2 linked regions of the Allosaccharopolyspora coralli genome follow. The protein of the gene in region 2 interacts with the protein of the main gene of each other region in a pairwise test. Links are inferred from orthologs where the notes say so. Each region holds a gene or a part of one and is shown on either strand. Other genes may lie near its edges.

What was found.
Region 1: the proteins of GIY23_RS17510 (region 2) and ndk interact in binary tests that used the Escherichia coli proteins (3 or more experiments, as listed by UniProt). The link is inferred for Allosaccharopolyspora coralli from one-to-one orthologs.

The regions. Positions count from the first base shown.
Region 1 is NZ_CP045929.1:1,335,063-1,344,411, reverse strand. What follows is about bases 6,171-9,117. They hold ndk (nucleoside-diphosphate kinase), read right to left. Parts: upstream 7,879-9,117; coding sequence 7,462-7,878; downstream 6,171-7,461. Other genes in these bases: GIY23_RS06380 (zinc-binding dehydrogenase), read left to right, coding at 8,143-9,117; GIY23_RS06390 (GNAT family N-acetyltransferase), read right to left, coding at 6,938-7,465; GIY23_RS06395 (TIGR03960 family B12-binding radical SAM protein), read right to left, coding at 6,171-6,743. Also shown: GIY23_RS06405 (translation initiation factor IF-2 N-terminal domain-containing protein), read right to left, coding at 441-3,776; GIY23_RS06400 (TIGR03936 family radical SAM-associated protein), read right to left, coding at 3,948-4,754; more of GIY23_RS06395, read right to left, coding at 4,803-6,170; more of GIY23_RS06380, read left to right, coding at 9,118-9,243; GIY23_RS06375 (DedA family protein), read right to left, coding at 9,236-9,349. UniProt on the Escherichia coli protein: Major role in the synthesis of nucleoside triphosphates other than ATP. The ATP gamma phosphate is transferred to the NDP beta phosphate via a ping-pong mechanism, using a phosphorylated active-site intermediate.
Region 2 is NZ_CP045929.1:3,753,931-3,763,211, forward strand. The notes cover bases 5,958-8,836. They hold GIY23_RS17510 (uracil-DNA glycosylase), read right to left. Parts: upstream 7,797-8,836; coding sequence 7,119-7,796; downstream 5,958-7,118. Other genes in these bases: GIY23_RS17500 (DAK2 domain-containing protein), read right to left, coding at 5,958-6,374; rpmB (50S ribosomal protein L28), read left to right, coding at 6,705-6,896; GIY23_RS17515 (MFS transporter), read left to right, coding at 8,162-8,836. Outside these bases: GIY23_RS17490 (pyruvate carboxylase), read right to left, coding at 1-2,127; ATP-dependent DNA helicase RecG, read right to left, coding at 2,505-4,730; more of GIY23_RS17500, read right to left, coding at 4,800-5,957; more of GIY23_RS17515, read left to right, coding at 8,837-9,281. UniProt on the Escherichia coli protein: Excises uracil residues from the DNA which can arise as a result of misincorporation of dUMP residues by DNA polymerase or due to deamination of cytosine.

The sequences.
Region 1 (9,349 bases), 2.4 Mb from region 2 along the record:
AGTCTCCTGCTGCTCGGTTTCGCTTGTTCACCCGGTCTGCGACGTGCGTCCGCACCGACCGGGATGGTCCGTGATCCGGCCGCGCCGTTCGCACAGCGTGTACGGCGGGTTCCTGGCCGAATCCGGGCAACTGCCGTCCCCTGCGGGCGGATCCGAACTCACCAGGCGTTTAGCCTCTCCGCCCCACCGGCGGCGAGAAGTTCTCAACCATCATACAGACCTGCCCACCCGTGTTCACCACGAGGGGGATCCTCTCGAGCACGACCCCCAGCACGCGGCGACGCCGTCCAGGACACGCGCCGGTGTGAGTCCCATCAGCTTAGCTGAGAGGGGCGCGGATCGAAGCAGCGGTCAGGCACAGTGCGCCGGTCTACGCCGACCGGCCACGAAAGAGCGGGGCGGCACCGGATCGGCGCCGCCCCGCTCTCGTACTTCTTCGATCAGGCGTCGCCCCCGGCGGGACCGGTGGGCCGCGACGCGGCTCGCCTGCGCGGACGACGAGCCGGAGCCGCCTCCGGAACCGCTGTGACGACGTCGGACTCGGCCGACCCCGAATGCGCCGATTCGGGTGCGGCGGCGCCGTTCGGCTGTGCCGCCGACGACTCGGCAGCCGCAGAGTTCACGACCACCGGCTCGGACGACGCGCCCGCACTGCCTGCGGGCCTGCTCACCTTGCGACGACGCGAGCGCTCGGCAGCCTGCGAGGGCTCGGCGTCACCAGCGGCACCACTCGTGGACGGGGCCGAGCCGTCCGGCGTCGTGCTCGGCTCGGCGGCCGGGGACGTAGTGGTCGGCTCGGAGGTAGTGGTCGGCTCGGAGGTAGTGGTCGGCTCGGTGGAAACCGGTTCGGCGACCACCGGGGTCACCGCCTCGCCCGCGCTGCCTGCGGGGCGACTCACCTTGCGACGACGTGACCGGCCGGAGGGCGCCTTCTCACCGGTTGCCTTGTCACCGGCTGTCGCCGCTCCCGTTGCCGCTGCTGCCGTGCCCGCCTGCTGGTCACGGGCTCCGGACGAGTCCGCCACAGGCTCCTCGGACCGGGATCTCTGCGAGCCGGAGTCGGCCATGCCCCGCGGTTCCAACACGGGAGCGGCCTGCGACTCGTCGCGACCCGCACGCTGGTCTGCCTTGTCCTGCCGACCGGCCTTGTTTCGCCGATCGCGCCCCTTCGGGGACCCGTCCTGCTGATCCGCGCTGGAGTTGGACTTCGGTTCCTCCGACGGAGACGAGGATTTCTCCGTCTGCGTGGCGTCCGCAGCGGATTCGGCGGCCGGAGCGTCGGACTGCTGGCCCTTGCCGCGTTTACGACGCTCCTGCTTGTCCTGCTTGCCCCCGTCCTGTTTGCCACCGTCGTGCTTCTGCTCGGACTTCTGATCGCCCTTGTGCTCGTGCTTACCGCCACCCGTGGCGGGCAGATCCGTCGACACCAGCACGCCACGGCCACGGCAGTGCTCGCACGTGTTGCTGTACGCCTCCAGCAGACCGGTGCCGACTCGCTTGCGGGTCATCTGCACCAGACCCAACGAGGTCACCTCGGCGACCTGGTGCCGCGTGCGGTCGCGGCCGAGGCACTCGGTCAGCCGCCGCAGGACCAGATCCCGGTTCGACTCCAACACCATGTCGATGAAGTCGATGACGATGATCCCGCCGATGTCGCGCAACCGGAGCTGGCGGACGATCTCCTCCGCCGACTCCAGGTTGTTGCGGGTCACCGTCTCCTCCAGGTTGCCGCCGGAGCCGGTGAACTTGCCAGTGTTGACGTCGATGACCGTCATCGCCTCGGTGCGGTCGATGATCAGGTATCCGCCGGAAGGCAACCACACCTTGCGGTCCAGAGCCTTCGAGATCTGCTCGTTGATGCGCTGCTCGGTGAACACGTCGTTCTTGCCGGTGTGCTTGTACAGCCGGTCCACCAGGTCCGGTGCCACGTGGTTCACGTAGGCCTCGATGGTGTCCCACGCGGTGTCACCCTGGACGGTCAACGACGTGAAGTCCTCGGTGAACAGGTCCCGGATGACCTTGATCAGCAGGTCCGGCTCCTCGTAGAGCAGCTGCGGAGCCTGCGCCTTCGGCTGCTCGGAGCGCTCCTTGATGACGTCCCACTGCGCCTGCAGCCGCTTGACGTCACGCTCCAGCGAGTCCTCGCTAGTGCCCTCCGACGCGGTGCGGATGATGACGCCCGCGTTCTCCGGAACGATCCGCTTGAGGATCTCCTTGAGGCGCTTGCGCTCGGTGTCCGGCAGCTTGCGGCTGATGCCGGTGGCGCTGCCGCCCGGCACGTACACCAGGAAGCGTCCTGGCAGGCTGATCTGGGTGGTCAACCGCGCACCCTTGTGCCCGATCGGGTCCTTGGTGACCTGCACGAGAACGCTGTCGCCCGAGCTCAACGCCTGCTCGATCCGGCGCGACTTGCCCGCGAGTCCCGCCGAGTCCCAGTCGACCTCACCGGCGTAGATGACCGCGTTGCGGCCCTTACCGATGTCGACGAACGCGGCCTCCATGCTCGGCAGCACGTTTTGCACGCGGCCGAGGTAGACGTTGCCGACCAGCGAACCGCTGCCCGACGAGGTCACGAAGTTCTCGACGAGGACGTTGTCCTCCAGCACCGCGATCTGGGTCTGCTCGCCGTGCTCCCGGACCACCATGCGGCGCTCGACGGACTCGCGGCGGGCGAGGAACTCCGACTCGGAGAGCACCGGCGCGCGGCGACGCCCCGCTTCGCGACCGTCACGGCGGCGCTGACGCTTGGCTTCCAGACGGGTCGAGCCCTTGATCGCACGGACCTCGTCGTCGCCGCCCGAGTCCTTCTCCGGCGCGGACTCGCGCGTGTGCACCACGGTGTTCGGCGGATCGTCGTCCCGGCCGGACTCGTCGTCGCCCGTGCCCTTGCGACGCCTGCGGCGGCGACGCCGACTGGATCCGTCACCCGAGTCGTCGGAGGACTTCTCCTCCTTCGGCCCGGCGCCGTCCGCCTGCTCGGACCCGCCGTCCTTGTCGGACTTCTTGTCCTTCTTGGACTTCTTCTCGCTCTTGTCGCCCTTGTCGTTCTTGTCCTGGCGCCCCGGCTTGTCGGGCTGCTCGTCCGACGACTCCTCACCGCCGCCGTCGTCGCCGTCACCACCGCGGCCCCGGCCACGGCCACGCCGACCACGCCGACGCCGGCGGCGGCCGGACTGGTCGCCGTCCTCGTCGTCGGTGTCGTCCTCGTCGTCCGAGTCCGACCCCTGGCTCGTGTCCTGGGAGTCCTCCGTCGCCGACCGCTCCGGCTTCGACTTGGCCGGTGCCGTCTCGGCCGCGGCGAGGAACGTGGCCTGCGGAGCCTCGAACAGCGGCGACAGGCCCGCAGGAGCGGGCGCTTGCTCGGCACTCGGTTGCGTATCGGCGGCGGCCGCGAACGGCGTGCTCGCCGACTCGGTAGGCGTGTGCGGTTCCGTGGGCTCGGCCCGGTCGCCGTCGGCGGAGGCAGACACCTGGCCACCGTCGCTCGGCGCGACGGATGCCTGCTGCTCGTCCGTGTCGTCCACGAGCTGCTCAGGGCGCAGTTCCCGGACGACACGCAGGGCCACGTCACGGGTGATGTTCGACTGCGCGCTGCGCACCGACTCACCCAGTGACTCGAGTGTCGTGATCACCTCGCGACTGCTCGCGCCGAGCTGCTTGGCCAGCGCGTGCACCCGGAGCTTCGCGGGAAGCTCGACCGTCGCCTGGGGCGAGTCGTCGGTAGGTGTGGGCGACTGCCCGCTGGAGTTTCCAGCGGGCGTATCCATGTTCAACATCCAGCTCCTCCGCCCCCGGGCGCGTCCTCGACGACGCGAGCCGCACAGGGGCCTGTGTGTTCTTCTGTTCTCCGCCACCGTGGTGACGGCAATTCTTGGTTCCCCCCTGCTCCCGGGTCCTCGCCCGGGACGGCAGCACGGCGGGTACGGCGACGTCCGCGCCGACACCCGTCACCCGGCCGCAGGCTCTCCCCGCCGGGCTCCGGCCGCCGCCCTGTCCTGGGCCAACGGGTCGGCCAGCACCCCGGTGTCGTCGAGCCGGCCTTGCTCCCACCGCACCGCCCGAGGGGCGGCGGAAGGTGCCAGGTCGGCGACGACACGCAACGCGCTCAGTACGTCGTCGGGCCGCACGACCGGTGTTGTCTGCCGTACGACCGTTACGAGTATCCCATACGGTTCACAGCTAGTCGGCCAATCGTCCATCCGAGGGGTGAACGTGTCGTGACCGTCACTGTCCGCAGCCACGGAACCCGCGACGGTCACCGGTTCCACGACCTCGGCGGCGACGACCGCGGCCCGCGCGTCGAGAGTACGCATCCCGTCCTTGCCCATGCGTTCGACCTCGACGCCGGACTCGGCAAGTAACCGCTCCACGGCATGTCGCAGCTCGTCGGCGGACACACCGGGCACCTGAATGCACCAGCGGCTCGCTTCCAGCCGATCCGCCAACGACCCGGACGTGGCCTCGACGACGTCGAGCACGTCCATCCCGGCAGGCAGCGCCGCGTCGAGCTCGTCACGGACCACCCCCGGATCCACCCGCTCGACGAGTTGAAGTTCGACGTACTCCGCCTCGCTGGCCACACCCGTCGGCACCGCTCCGGCCCACGAGACCTTGGGGTGCGGGTTGAAGCCCTGCGAGTACGCCATCGGCACCCCGGTGCGACGCAGCGTGCGCTCGAACGCCCTGGCCAGGTCGCGATGCGAGGTGAAACGCATCCGACCGCGCTTGGCGTAGCGCACCCGCAGTTTCTGCACCGGCGGTGCCGACGGGTTGGGCTTGTCCTGACGACTCAGGGCTCCTCCTCAGCCGAACGCACTGTTGGCGACCGGTGAGCCCTTGCCCACCGGTGAGATCGGAAGCAGGGGCCGGCCGGAGGGTCCCACCTCGATGTCGGTGCCCATCGTCGGGCACACACCGCAGTCGAAGCAGGGAGTCCACCGGCAGTCGTCCTGCTCCTGGGCGTCGAGGGCGTCCTGCCAGTCGGTCCACAACCACTCCTTGTCCAGACCGGAGTCGAGGTGGTCCCACGGCAGTACCTCGTCCTCGCCGCGCTCGCGAGTGGTGAACCAGTCGACGTCCACGCCCAGCGGCCGCAACTCGGCGTCCGCGCACTCCCTCCACCGGTCGTAGGAGAAGTACTCGTTCCAGCCGTCGAAGCGGCCGCCCGCACGCCACACCCGCTCGATGACCGGTCCCAGTCGACGGTCGCCGCGCGAGAGGAGGCCTTCGACCAGGGAAGGTTTGCCGTCGTGGTACCGCATGCCGATGCTGCGCCCCAGCTTGCGATCGGAGTTCACCGCCGCCCGCAGCTTGCGCAACCGGTCGTCGACCGTGTCCGGATCGCACTGCGCCGCCCACTGGAACGGCGTGTGCGGCTTGGGGACGAACCCGCCGATGGAGATGGTGCAGCGGATGTTGTTGTGGCCCGCCGCCTGCCTGCCGGTCCGGATGACCTCCTTGGCCATCTCGGCGATCTGCAGCACGTCGTCGTCGGTTTCGGTCGGCAGTCCGCACATGAAGTACAGCTTCACCTGACGCCAGCCGTTCGCGAACGCGGCGGCGACCGTCCGGACCAGGTCCTCTTCCGAGACCATCTTGTTGATCACGCGCCGGATCCGCTCGCTGCCGCCCTCGGGCGCGAAGGTCAGACCGGAGCGGCGACCGTTGCGCGAGAGCTCGTTGGCGAGGTCGATGTTGAACGCGTCCACCCGCGTCGAGGGCAGCGACAGGCCGGTGTTGGTGCCCTCGTAGCGGTCGGCGAGACCCTTGGTGATGTCACCGATCTCGGAGTGGTCCGCCGAACTCAACGACAGCAGCCCGACCTCCTCGAACCCGGTCGCCTCCAGACCGCACTGGACCATGTTGCCGATGCCCTCGACCGAACGCTCCCGCACCGGGCGGGTGATCATCCCCGCCTGACAGAAGCGGCAGCCCCGGGTGCAGCCACGGAAGATCTCCACGCTCATCCGCTCGTGCACGCTCTCCGCCATCGGAACCAGCGGCTTCTTCGGATACGGCCACTCGTCGAGCTCCATCGTGGTGCGCTTGAACACCCGGTACGGCACGACCGCGTCGATCGCGCCGTCCGCGCGGTAGCTGACGTCGTAGAACCGCGGGACGTAGACGCCGCCGCTCTCCGCGAGCCGCAGCAGCAGTTCCTCGCGGCCGCCCGGTTGGCCCTCGTCCTTCCAGCGCCGGATCTGGGAGGTGACCTCCAGGACGGCTTCCTCTCCGTCACCGAGGACCACCGCGTCGAGAAAGTCCGCGATCGGCTCCGGGTTGAACGCCGCGTGCCCGCCCGCGAGGACGATCGGATGCTCGTCCGTGCGGTCCGCCGCGTTCAGCGGGATGCCACCGAGGTCGAGCGCCGAGAGCAGATTGGTGTAGCCGAGTTCGGTCGCGAAGCTGACGCCGAGGACGTCGAACCCGCCGACCGGACGATGGTTGTCGACCGTGAACTGCGGGATGCCGTGCTCGCGCATCAGGTTCTCGAGGTCGGGCCACACGGAGTAGGTGCGCTCGGCGAGCACCTCGGGCAGCTCGTTGAGGACCTCGTAGAGAATCATGACGCCCTGGTTGGGCAGGCCGACCTCGTAGGCGTCCGGGTACATCAAGCACCAGCGCACCGAGGTCTCGTCCCAGTCCTTGGCTGTCGAGTTCAACTCACCGCCGACGTACTGGACGGGTTTGGAGACGCGGGAGAGCAGCGGCTCCAGCTGGTCGTAGACGGACTGCACAGACACGGCTCCCAGGGTAGAGGCCTGTGCCGCGCCGACACCGACCTCACCCCACCGGCCCAGTCATCCCCCGGCTCAACCTTCACCCCACCGAGGCCAACCTTCACCCCACCGAGGCGCTCACCACCCCGCCACCTGTGGACAACTCCCCTCCCTGTGGACAGCGGGGTGGCAAATTCGCGCGAATTTGCCACCCGGCGTCAGGTGTCGCGGGTGAGCCAGACTTCGTCGCGGGTGTCGCCGTCGTCGAGGCGGACCGCGCCGGGCCACCGACCGCGTTCGACCCAGCCGAGTGCCTCGTAGTAGCGCTCCAGGTCCTGACCACTGCGGGTGATGAGCTCCAGCTGTGTGAGACCGACCGCCTGAGCCTGGGCGAGCACCGCGTCGTGCAACTGGCGGCCCCACCCCGTGCCCTGCAGGTCGGGGTCGACCATCAGCCAGGACAGTTCCCCGGTGTGCGCCCGCGCGGGCAATGATTGGGGCGTCAGGACCGCCGCACCGACCAGCTCGCGGTCCCGGCCGACGGTGATGAGGAAGGCGCGACGCTGCGAGACGTCGTCGACGACCTTCGCGGCGGCCTCGCGGACCTTCTCCAGCGGATCGGACGGCCGGAAACCGACCGCGCCACCCGCCACCGACACCCGCCCCCACAGGTCGGTGAGACCGTCGACGAGGTCGGGATGCGGCTGGTCGACGCGGTGCGGGCCGGTGACGAAACCGCTACTCACTCGCCGAGATCCGGGAACCACAGCTTGATCTCCCGCTCGGCCGACTCGGCCGAGTCCGAACCGTGCACCAGGTTGAACTGGACCTCGAGCCCGTAGTCGCCGCGGATGCTGCCGGGCGCGGCCTTGTCCACCGGGTCGGTGCCACCGGCGAGCTGCCGGAACGCCGCGATCGCGCGCGGGCCCTCGACGACCATCGCCACGACCGGCCCGGAGGTGATGAACTCCAGCAGCGAGCCGAAGAACGGCTTGCCGTCGTGCTCGGCGTAGTGCTGCTCGGCGACCTGCTGCTCGACCTGGCGCAGCTCCAGCGCGGCCAGCGAGAGGCCCTTGCGCTCGATGCGGCTCACGACCTCGCCGACGAGGCCTCGCTGCACGCCGTCGGGCTTGACGAGGACCAGGGTGCGCTCACTCACGACTTGTCTCCTTCACGTGCTTGCGCGCGGTCCGTCGACAGCCACGCGTCCGATGTGTCCGCAAGCGTAGCGACGCAGGTCGCTCTCCCACCTGTGGGGCAGGTGCCTGGGCAACCAGGCGCGAGGTGAGGTTCCGTCACGCAATCGCCAACGCGGATCACCCCGAGCCCACCGCTCGAGGCTGGTGTGGCGGAGACCACCGCGATAGCGTCGGCGCGGCCGTACCGACCGGCCGGTCGGGCCACCCGCCACAGGAGGACGCCGATGCGCGCCGCAGTGCACACCGCGCCGAACGAGCCGATGCGGATCGAGGACCTCACGGATCCGCACCCGAAGGCCGGTGAGGTCGCGATCGACGTGCGTTCCTGCGGCGCCTGCCACACCGACCTGCATGTCCTCAAGGGCGAGTTGCCGTTCCCGACACCGTCGGTGCTGGGGCACGAGGTGGCCGGGGTGATCTCCGAGGTCGGGCCGGGTGTGGCGAACCTGCGGGTCGGCGACCCGGTGATCACCAGTTTCATCATGCCGTGCGGGACGTGTGCACAGTGCTCCCGCGGCAACGAGGATCTCTGCGTCGACTTCTTCGCCTACAACCGCGGCAAGGGGCAGCTCTACGACGGCGAGACGCGACTGTTCCGTCCCGACGGCGAGCCGGTGTGGATGTACTCGATGGGCGGGCTCTCCGAACGCTGCGTCACGCCCGCCACCTCCGCGTACCGGGTTCCGGAAGGCGTCGAACTCACCGACGTCGCCTCCGTGGGCTGCTCGACCATGACGGCCTACGGGGCACTGCGCCACGCCGCGAACGTGCAGGTCGGCGACACCGTGGCGGTGGTCGCGGCAGGCGGCGTGGGCTCGGCGCTGATCCAGCTCGCCACGACCTTCGGGGCGTCCGAGGTGATCGCCGTCGACGTCGCCACCGACAAGCTCGCCGCCGCCCGGTCTCTCGGCGCGACACGAACCGTCAACTCCGCCGAGGTCGACGCTGCCGAAGCGATTCGCGACCTGACCGGCGGGCGCGGCGTCGACGTCGCGTTCGAAGCGCTCGGCAACGTCACGACCTTCGGCATCGCCCGCGACTCCGTCGTCGAGGGCGGACAGGTCGTCATCGTCGGGATCGCACCACGAGGCACCAGCGCCGAGTTCGACCTCGCGACCATCGCCCGCCGCAAGCTGCAGATCAAAGGCTCCTACGGCGCCAAACCCCGACGGGACATGCCGGTCCTGCTCGACCTGGTCGCGAAGGGCAAGCTGCGACCGCAGGACGCGATCAGCCGCCGCTACTCGTTCGACGAGGTGCAGGACGCCTACGACGCGCTCAACCGGGGTGAGACGCGAGGACGTGCCGTGGTCGACGTCAGCTAGCTCGCCGCTGCTTGGCGTTGGCCTCGCGCTGGGCGATGAACGCGACCACCAGGGCGATTCCGACGCTGATCCAGATCGCGTACTGGTCCACGGCCATCACCGCGTC
Region 2 (9,281 bases):
ACCCGCCATGTCCTTGATCGCGAGAACGTGCGCGCCGGCGTCGACGATCTGCTCGGCCAACCGCAGGTAGTAGTCCAATGTGTAGAGCTTCTCGGCCGGGTCGGCGAGGTCGGCGGTGTAGCACAACGCGACCTCGGCGACAGACCGTCCGGTCTCGCGGACCGCGTGGATCGCCGGACGCATCTGCTCGACGTCGTTGAGCGCGTCGAAGATGCGGAAGATGTCGATGCCGGTGTCGGTGGCCTCCTGCACGAAGTGCTCGGTCACCTCGGTCGGGTACGGCGTGTACCCCACCGTGTTGCGCCCGCGCAGCAGCATCTGCAGACACAGGTTGGGCATCGCCTCGCGCAGCGCCGCGAGCCGCTCCCACGGGTCCTCTGCGAGGAACCGCAACGCCACGTCGTAGGTCGCACCGCCCCAGCACTCCACGGAGAGCAGCTCCGGGGTCATGCGTGACACGTGCGGGGCGACGGCGAGCAGGTCCTTGGTGCGTACTCGCGTGGCCAGCAACGACTGGTGCGCGTCGCGGAACGTGGTGTCGGTGACGCCGACCTGCTCACGCTCCCGCATCCACCGCGCGAACCCGTCCGGGCCGAGTTCGGTGAGCTTCTGCTTCGAGCCCGCGGGCGGCTCCACCGACAGATCCGTGGCCTCCGGCAGCTTCACGGTCGGGTCCGGAACCGACGGCCGCTCCCCGTTGGGGTGGTTGACCGTCACGTCCGCGAGGTAGGTCAGCAGCCGCGTGCCGCGGTCGGCCGAATGGCGCGCGGTGAGCAGGTGCGGACGTTGCTCGATGAACGAGGTCGTGACGCGACCCGCCTCGAAGTCCTCGTCGTCCAGAACCGCTTGCAGGAACGGAATGTTCGTGGAGACACCCCGGATCCGGAACTCGGCGACCGCGCGCCGGGCGCGCGCCACGGCGGTGTGAAAGTCCTTGCCACGGCAGGACAACTTCACCAGCATCGAGTCGAAGTGCGGGCTGACGCTCGTCCCCGCGAAGGCGGTTCCGCCGTCGAGCCGGACGCCCGCTCCGCCCGGCGACCGGTAGGCGCTGATCATGCCGGTGTCGGGGCGAAAGCCGTTGGCGGGGTCCTCGGTGGTGATGCGGCACTGCAGGGCGAAACCCCGCAGCCGTACCGAATCCTGGGTCATGCCGAGGTCCTCGAGACTTTCCCCGGCGGCGACCCGCAGCTGCGACTGCACGAGGTCGGCGTCGGTGACCTCCTCGGTCACGGTGTGCTCGACCTGGATGCGCGGGTTCATCTCGATGAACACGTGCCGACCCCGCTCGTCGACGAGGAACTCGACGGTTCCGGCGTTGACGTAGCCGATCTGCCGGGCGAAAGCGACCGCGTCGGCGCAGATCCGCTCGCGAAGCTCCGGGTCGAGGTTCGGAGCGGGCGCGATCTCGATGACCTTCTGGTGCCGCCGCTGCACCGAACAGTCGCGTTCGTAGAGGTGGACGACGTTGCCCTCGTTGTCGGCGAGGATCTGCACCTCGATGTGGCGCGGGTTGACCACGGCCTGCTCGAGGAACACGGTCGCGTCGCCGAAGGCCGACTCGGCCTCGCGCATCGCGGCTTCGAGCGCCTCGCGCAACGACTCGATCTCGTTGACCCTGCGCATTCCGCGACCGCCACCACCGGCGACGGCCTTGACGAAGACCGGAAACTGCATGTCCTCGGCGGCGCTCATGAGCGCATCGGCGTCGGAGGAGGGCGCCGACGAGTCCAGGACAGGGACCCCCGCGTTGCGGGCAGCGGCGACCGCGCTGGCTTTGTTGCCCGTCATCTGCAGGATGTCGTGGCTCGGGCCGACGAACGTGATGCCCGCTTCGGCGCACGCCTCCGCCAGGTCGGGATTCTCCGAGAGGAACCCGTAGCCCGGGTAGACGGCGTCGACCCCGGCCTTCTTCGCGGCTCGGACGATCTCCTCGACCGACAGGTAGGCACGGACCGGATGGCCGGGCTCGCCGATCTCGTAGGACTCGTCGGCCTTCAACCGGTGCAACGAGTTGCGGTCTTCATGCGGGAACACCGCAACGGTGCCCGCGCCGAGTTCGTATCCGGCTCGGAATGCACGAATCGCGATCTCGCCTCGGTTGGCGACGAGAACCTTGCGGAACATGCCGGCTCCTCCAAGATGCAGGTGTCGGACGGTGCGAGAACACTACCGCGAAAATTCTCTTCGCGGTGACCTCTCCCGCGTGATGGACATCATCGAGGACAGCGCTGACCTGCCCGGACTTACCCACCACACAACCCGCCGACGAGAGAAACTTTCAAAGAAATTCCGTCTGAGCAAAGTGAGGCCCTCGCGCCCCGAACCACTCGAACCGACGCCGACCCCCACGCCGACGACACCCGCGAGACCAACCAGGCCCCGCCGAACCACCGACACCCCCCAACTTCGCACCTCACCCAACTGGGCGTACCACCCCACCCCACCTCGGAAAACGGGGTGGCAAATTCGCGCGAATTTGCCGTACCCCCGGGGGGTAGGGGTCAGGACTTGTCCAGATAGCCGGCGCGGTCGGGGTCGACGACTTCGGCGACCATGCGGTGCAGACCGGGATGCCGTTCGAGCTCCGGGTCGTCGGTGAGCACCTCGTCCGCGAGTTCGCGGGCCCTGGCGATCACGTCCTCGTCGCGTAGCAGCGACAGCATCTTCAGGCCGGACTTCGTGCCGGACTGGGCGGCGCCGAGGATGTCGCCCTCGCGGCGCAACTCGAGGTCGAGGCGGGCGAGTTCGAAGCCGTCCGTGGTGGAGGCGACCGCGTCCAACCGTTCCCGGGTGGTCGTGCCGGCCATCGCCTCGCTGACCAGCAGGCACAGGCCCGCCGCGCTCCCGCGGCCCACTCGGCCACGCAACTGGTGCAGCTGGCTCACGCCGAAACGGTCCGCGTCCATGATCACCATGACAGTCGCGTTCGGCACGTTCACGCCGACCTCGACGACCGTGGTCGCCACCAGCACGTCCACCTCGCCCGCCGCGAACCCACACATCACGGCATCCTTCTCGTCAGCGGGGAGTCTGCCGTGCAGCACGGCGATCCGCAGGCCCTGCAATGGTCCCGCACGGAGCTGTTCGGCGACGTCGAGAACCGCGACCGGCGGCCTGCGTTCACCCCCGGAGTCCTCGTCCGGTGGCACCTCGCCGGTGCTGTCGTCCACTTCGGACTTCGAGCTCTTCGAGGTGGACTCGTCCTCGCCGATGCGCGGGCACACCACGTACACCTGGCGTCCGGCTCGGACTTCTTCCCGGACCCGTTGCCACGCACGGTCCAGCCACGCGGGCTTCTCCGAGACCGGAACGACGCTGGAACTGATCGGCGACCGGCCCTGCGGCAGTTCGCGCAACGCGGACGTCTCGAGGTCGCCGTACACCGTCATCGCCACCGTGCGCGGGATCGGCGTCGCCGTCATCACCAACACGTGCGGCGCGGTGTCCTCGCCGCCACGGGCGCGCAGCGCATCCCGTTGCTCGACGCCGAACCGGTGCTGTTCGTCGACCACCACCAGTCCCAGGTCGGCGAACGACACCGTCTCCTGAATCAAGGCGTGCGTCCCCACGACGATGCCCGAGGCGCCCGAAGCCGCGTCCAGCAACGCTTGTTTGCGCTGCGCGGCGGGCAGCGATCCGGTCAGCAGTGTCACGCGGGTCGACTGCTCGGCGCCGCCCAACTCCCCGGCCTTCCCGAGATCCCCCAGCGAATCGGCGAGCGACCGAGAGTGCTGGGCGGCCAGCACCTCGGTCGGCGCGAGCATCGCGGCCTGGCGCCCTGAGTCGATCGCTTGCAGCATCGCACGCAGCGCCACCAGCGTCTTTCCGGAGCCGACCTCGCCCTGGACCAGCCGGTTCATCGGATGCACCCGGGCGAGATCCGCCGCGATCTCTTCGCCGATCTCACGCTGACCCGCGGTCAACTCGAACGGCAACCTGTCGTCGAACTCGGCGAGGATTCCGTCGTCGGCCCGAGCGCACGCGGGCGCCGGGTGCGTCTGTGTACTCGCCCGCATCCGCGCGAGGACGAGCTGCACCGCCAGTGCCTCGTCCCACTTGAGCCGTTCCTGCGCCGCCTCGACCTCGGCATGACTCGACGGACGGTGGATCATCCGGATCGCTTCGTCCACACCGGACAGCCCGAGTCGTTGACGCATCGGCTGGGGTAACGGGTCGTCGGCCCCGTCCCACATTTCCAAGACCTGGGACACGCAACGCGCGATCGACCAGGACGGAAGTCCTTGCGCCGCCGGATACACCGGAATCAGCGCCGAGGCGAACTCCTCCGCCTTCGCGGCGCCGCCTTCGTCGGAGTCATCGGAGTCGAACAACTGGTACTCGGGGTGCGCCAGCTGCAACTTGCTGCGGTAGGCCGTGACCTTACCCGCGAACATGCCGCGACGACCCGGAATCAGCTCACGCTCACGCCACGCCTGGTTGAAAAAAGTACAGATCAACGAGCGCTGTCCGTCGGTGATCGTGGCCTCGACGATCGTGCCGCGACGCGAGCGCATGGTCCGTTTGCTCACCCGATCGACCCGAGCGAGCACCGTCGCGTGCTCGTCGATCTCCAGACCCGCGATCGGGGTGAGCTCACCGCGTTCGGCGTACCTGCGAGGGTAATGCCGCAACAGATCGCCCACAGTGGACAGGCCGAGAGTGGAATCGAGCGCCTTGGCCGTCTTCGCGCCCAACACCCGATCCAAGCCCGTGGCTCCTGTGGTCATCCCCGCACCTTCGTTCCCGCTCACGTCCGGGATCGGACGTTACCGAACCGCACCGACGCCGCACGCACCTCACTCCACCCCGATCATGACCGCGGTGCCGAGATCACCTGCCGGGTAGCACGCGAGTTCCACCTCCGGACGCGTCCGGTGCAGATGCGCGGTGAGTCGCTCACCCAACGTGTCCGGGGCCTGAGCACCCACGAGCACCGTCACGAGCTCGCCACCCGCGCCGAGCATCCGATCCGAGAGCGAACACGCCGCCTCGCACAGGTCACCCTCGATGAGCACCACGTCGCCGTCGATCATGCCGAGCACGTCTCCGGATTGACACGTCCCCACCCAGGTCAGGGCCTCGCGCGCGGCGACAACAAGTTCACCCCGGCGGGTCGCAGCGGCGGCCTCGGCCATCGCGACCGTGTCGTCGGCGGCCCGGCGCAGCGGGTCGTGCACCGCGAGCGCCGCGAGACCCTGCGTCGGTGACGCCGTCGGCACCACGACGACGTCGATGCCTGCCCGCACCGACATCCCCGCCGCGTCCTCAGCCAACGGCGTCACCGTGTCGTCGTTGGGCAGCACGACGACGTCCCGTGCCCCCACACTCTCGATCGCCGCGACGAGATCGCCGGTGCCGAGCGGACGTTCGGTTCCCACCGCGACGACCTCGGCGCCCTCGGCGGTGAACAGTTCCGCGAGGGCCTCGCCCCGCACACACGCCACCACCACTCGCCGCGCCGACACAGCCGCGACCTGATCGGCGAAGCGCGTCACCCGGATCCGGTGTACGCGTCCCGACTCGATGCCGGATTCGATCGCGGCGCCGATGTCGTCGCAGTGCACGTGCACCGCCCACGACGCTCGGCCGTCACCCGCGACGGACACGCAGTCGCCGAGGCCCGCCAGCCGGGTGCGGAGAACGGCGGCGGCCTTGTCGGTCGCGCCGTCGAGCAGGTACATGACCTCGTACGAGAACGCCGAGTCGTGCTCCAACGAGACAGGGGGAGCCGATAGCGGCGCCGCCGGGGACTCCGCGGCGAGACGGAGCCCCTCGTGCAGAACGGCGTGCAGCGCATCGAGCAGCACGACGAGACCGCGGCCACCGGCGTCGACGACACCGGCACGCGCCAGTTCCGGCAGCTGCGCGGTCGTCTTCCCGAGCGCGTCGACTGCCGCGCCGGTCGCCACCCGGGTCACTTCACCGAGGTTGGTGGACCCACACGCCGAGGCCGCCGTCGACGCGGCCCGCAGCACCGACAACAAAGTGCCCTCGGCGGGTTGGGCGATGGCGTGTCGTGCGAGATCGTCGGCGCGCCGCAGCGCATCGCACAGGCACGAGCCGTCCAGGGCGCGGTCGTCGCGGGTCGCCTCGGCCAGACCTCGCAGCACCTGCGAAACCAACATGCCCGAATTGCCTCGTGCACCGGCCAACGCGCCCCGGGCCAGCGCCGCGACCACCGCCGCGGTGCCCGCACCCTCGTGCACCGGCTCGGCCGCGGCGGCACGCATCGTGAGCAGCAGGTTCGTGCCGGTGTCCCCGTCGGCGACCGGATACACGTTGATCCGGTCGATGGCCTCGCGATCACGCTCCAGGTCGGAGACGGCGAACTCGGCCCACCGGCGGGCCCCCGAAGCATCGAGCGCGTGCAAGACCTTCGGACCTCCCACCGGTCACGACAACGGCACCGGTCGAGCGTAACCTCCGCCCCACGGCACCTCGGCGACCACCGTGGCGCCCACGTCGGAGACGGCGTGCCGGGTGCGTTAGACTCGTACGGTCCCGGGAGGCGATGACCCAGGGCGACCGACCACTCAGGTGCGATACCGCCCTGCTGGGATGGTGCCGCCGGACGGCGGTGTTCAGGACGCGCAGCCCTTCGGGGCCGGACCCCACGGGTCCGTGCACGACCTTCATCGCTGGAAACATCGTGAACCCCGCCGACGCGAGGCGGGACCCAAGCAGAGTTAGGGGTGTCTGACGTGGCTGCCGTCTGCGACGTCTGCAGTAAGGGACCAGGCTTCGGCAACTCGGTCTCGCACTCCCACCGGAAGACCAAGCGCCGGTGGAACCCGAACATCCAGACCGTTCACGCCAAGATCGGTCTGTCCCAGCGCAAGCGGATGAACGTGTGCACATCCTGCCTCAAGGCGGGCAAGGTCGTGCGCGGCTGAGCACACACTCCGCACGCAGAACGTCGAGAGGGCCCGGGACACTCCGTCCCGGGCCCTCTCGTCGCGTAGGGGTGGCAAATTCGCGCGAATTTGCCACCCCGCTGTCCACAGGACGGGGAGTTGTCCCCACTCGGGCGGGGTGAATCCGCACTGGGGCCTTCGGGGCGATGGGCGGATGCGCGTGAGTGTGTGAGCCCTCGACGTGACCGGTGGCCTGCGGGATCAGGGCAGCTTCCAGTCGATGGGGGCGGCGCCTCGCTCTTCCAGGAGGGCGTTGGCGCGACTGAAGGGCCGTGAGCCGAAGAAGCCCCGATCGGCGGACATGGGGCTCGGATGCGAGGACTCCACGCACGGCACGTCGGCCATGAGCGGCCGGAGATTGCGGGCATCGCGGCCCCACAGGATCGCCACCATCGGCTCGTCCCGCCCCGCCAGCGCCCGAATGGCTTGTTCGGTGACCTCTTCCCAACCCTTGCCGCGGTGCGAGGCGGGCCGGCCCGGCTCGACGGTGAGCGCGCGGTTGAGCAGCAGCACCCCACGCTGCGTCCACGGGCTGAGGTCGCCGTGCGAGGGAGCGGGATGACCGAGGTCCTCCCCGTACTCCCGAAAGATGTTGCCGAGGCTGCGGGGCAGCGGCCGCACGTCTTCGGCGACGGAGAAGCTCAGCCCGACGGGATGGCCCGGTGTCGGATAGGGATCCTGGCCGACGATGAGCACCCGCACGTCGTGGAACGGTTGCTGGAACGCGCGGAGCACGTTCTGCCCGGCAGGGAGGTACTGCCGTCCGGCGGCGACCTCCGTGCGCAGGAACTCCCCCATGTCGGCGATCCGGTCGGCGACGGGAGCGAGCGCTTCGGCCCAGCCGGCTTCGACGACTTCGGGCAACGGGCGTGCGGTCACGGCGGCGACTTTATCGGGCAGCAGGAGCGACTTCCGCAACCGCCCCGCAGCACCGCCTTTCGACGTCGAACGATGTCAACGTGCTGACCCTCACATTCGGCGGCCGTCGGGGGTATGGTTGCGCGGACCAGCGACGACGATCAAGTTCATCGCTCGGCTCCCGCTCGGCGGAGTGTCTCCGGAACCTCGCCGCACGCGCCGGGCAGGGGGCGAACTCGATCATTCACACCCACGGGGGAACTCATCGATCAGGACACAACGGCGCATCATGCTGGCCCGACACTGCTCACTCAGCTAGGTTCCGGAATTCCGACTCTGTTCACGGAAGGTGTGGACAGCACGACCCGGAGGTGGCGCACAGTCCTATGACCGCATCGGACACCGCAGAACCCACGCCAGAACAGCAGTCACTGCTGAAACGCGCGATCGCCGCGGCCGCGATCGGCAATATGACCGAATGGTACGACTTCGGTGTCTACGCCTACGTCGCGATCTACGTGGGTATGGCGTTCTTCCCCGAGGCGGACCCGGGGGCCCAGACGCTCTCGGCGTTCGGTGTATTCGCGATCTCGTTCCTGCTGCGCCCGCTCGGCAGCCTGTTCTTCGGCCCGCTCGGTGACCGGATCGGCAGACAGAAGGTCCTCGCGATCACGATCCTGCTGATGTCCGGGTCGACCTTCCTCATCGGTCTGCTTCCCGGTTACGAGACGATCGGCATTCTCGCCCCGATCCTCCTGCTGCTGTGCCGCATGCTGCAGGGCTTCTCCACCGGTGGCGAGTACGGCGGTGCCGCCACCTACATCGCCGAGTTCGCGCCCGACAAGAAGCGCGGTTTCTACGGATCGTGGCTGGAGTTCGGCACCCTCACCGGGTTCGGTTTCGGTGCGCTCGTGCCGACGATCCTGATCCTGAGTCTGAGTGACGCCGCCATGAACGAGTGGGGCTGGCGCATCCCGTTCCTCATCGCCGGTCCCCTCGGCGCAGTGGGCCTCTACCTGCGTTCGAAGCTGGAAGACACCCCGGCGTTCAAGAACCTCGAGCACACCCACAAGATCGAGAAGTCGCCGCTGAAGGCCCTGATCGTCGGGTACTGGAAGCGACTGCTCATCCTCATGGGCATCGTCATCACCATCAACGTCGGCAACTACACGATCCTGACGTACATGGAGACCTACCTCGCCGAGGAGTTGGAGATCTCCAAGACGGCGGCACTGTTGCCGTTGCTGCTCGTCACGTTGATGATGATGGTGTTGATCACCCCGATCGGCGCGCTGTCCGACAGAGTGGGCCGCAAACCGCTGTTCCTGTCGGCGTGTTTGTGCTTCCTGGTCCTGACCTATCCGGCGTTCTGGCTGATCTCGCTGGGCAGCGCATTCACCACCTTCTGCGGGCTTGCTCTGCTGGGGCTCTGCCATGTGCAGCTGATCGGTCCGCTCGCGGCGACGCTGCCCGCGATGTTCCCGACCGGCGTGCGCTACGCGGCCT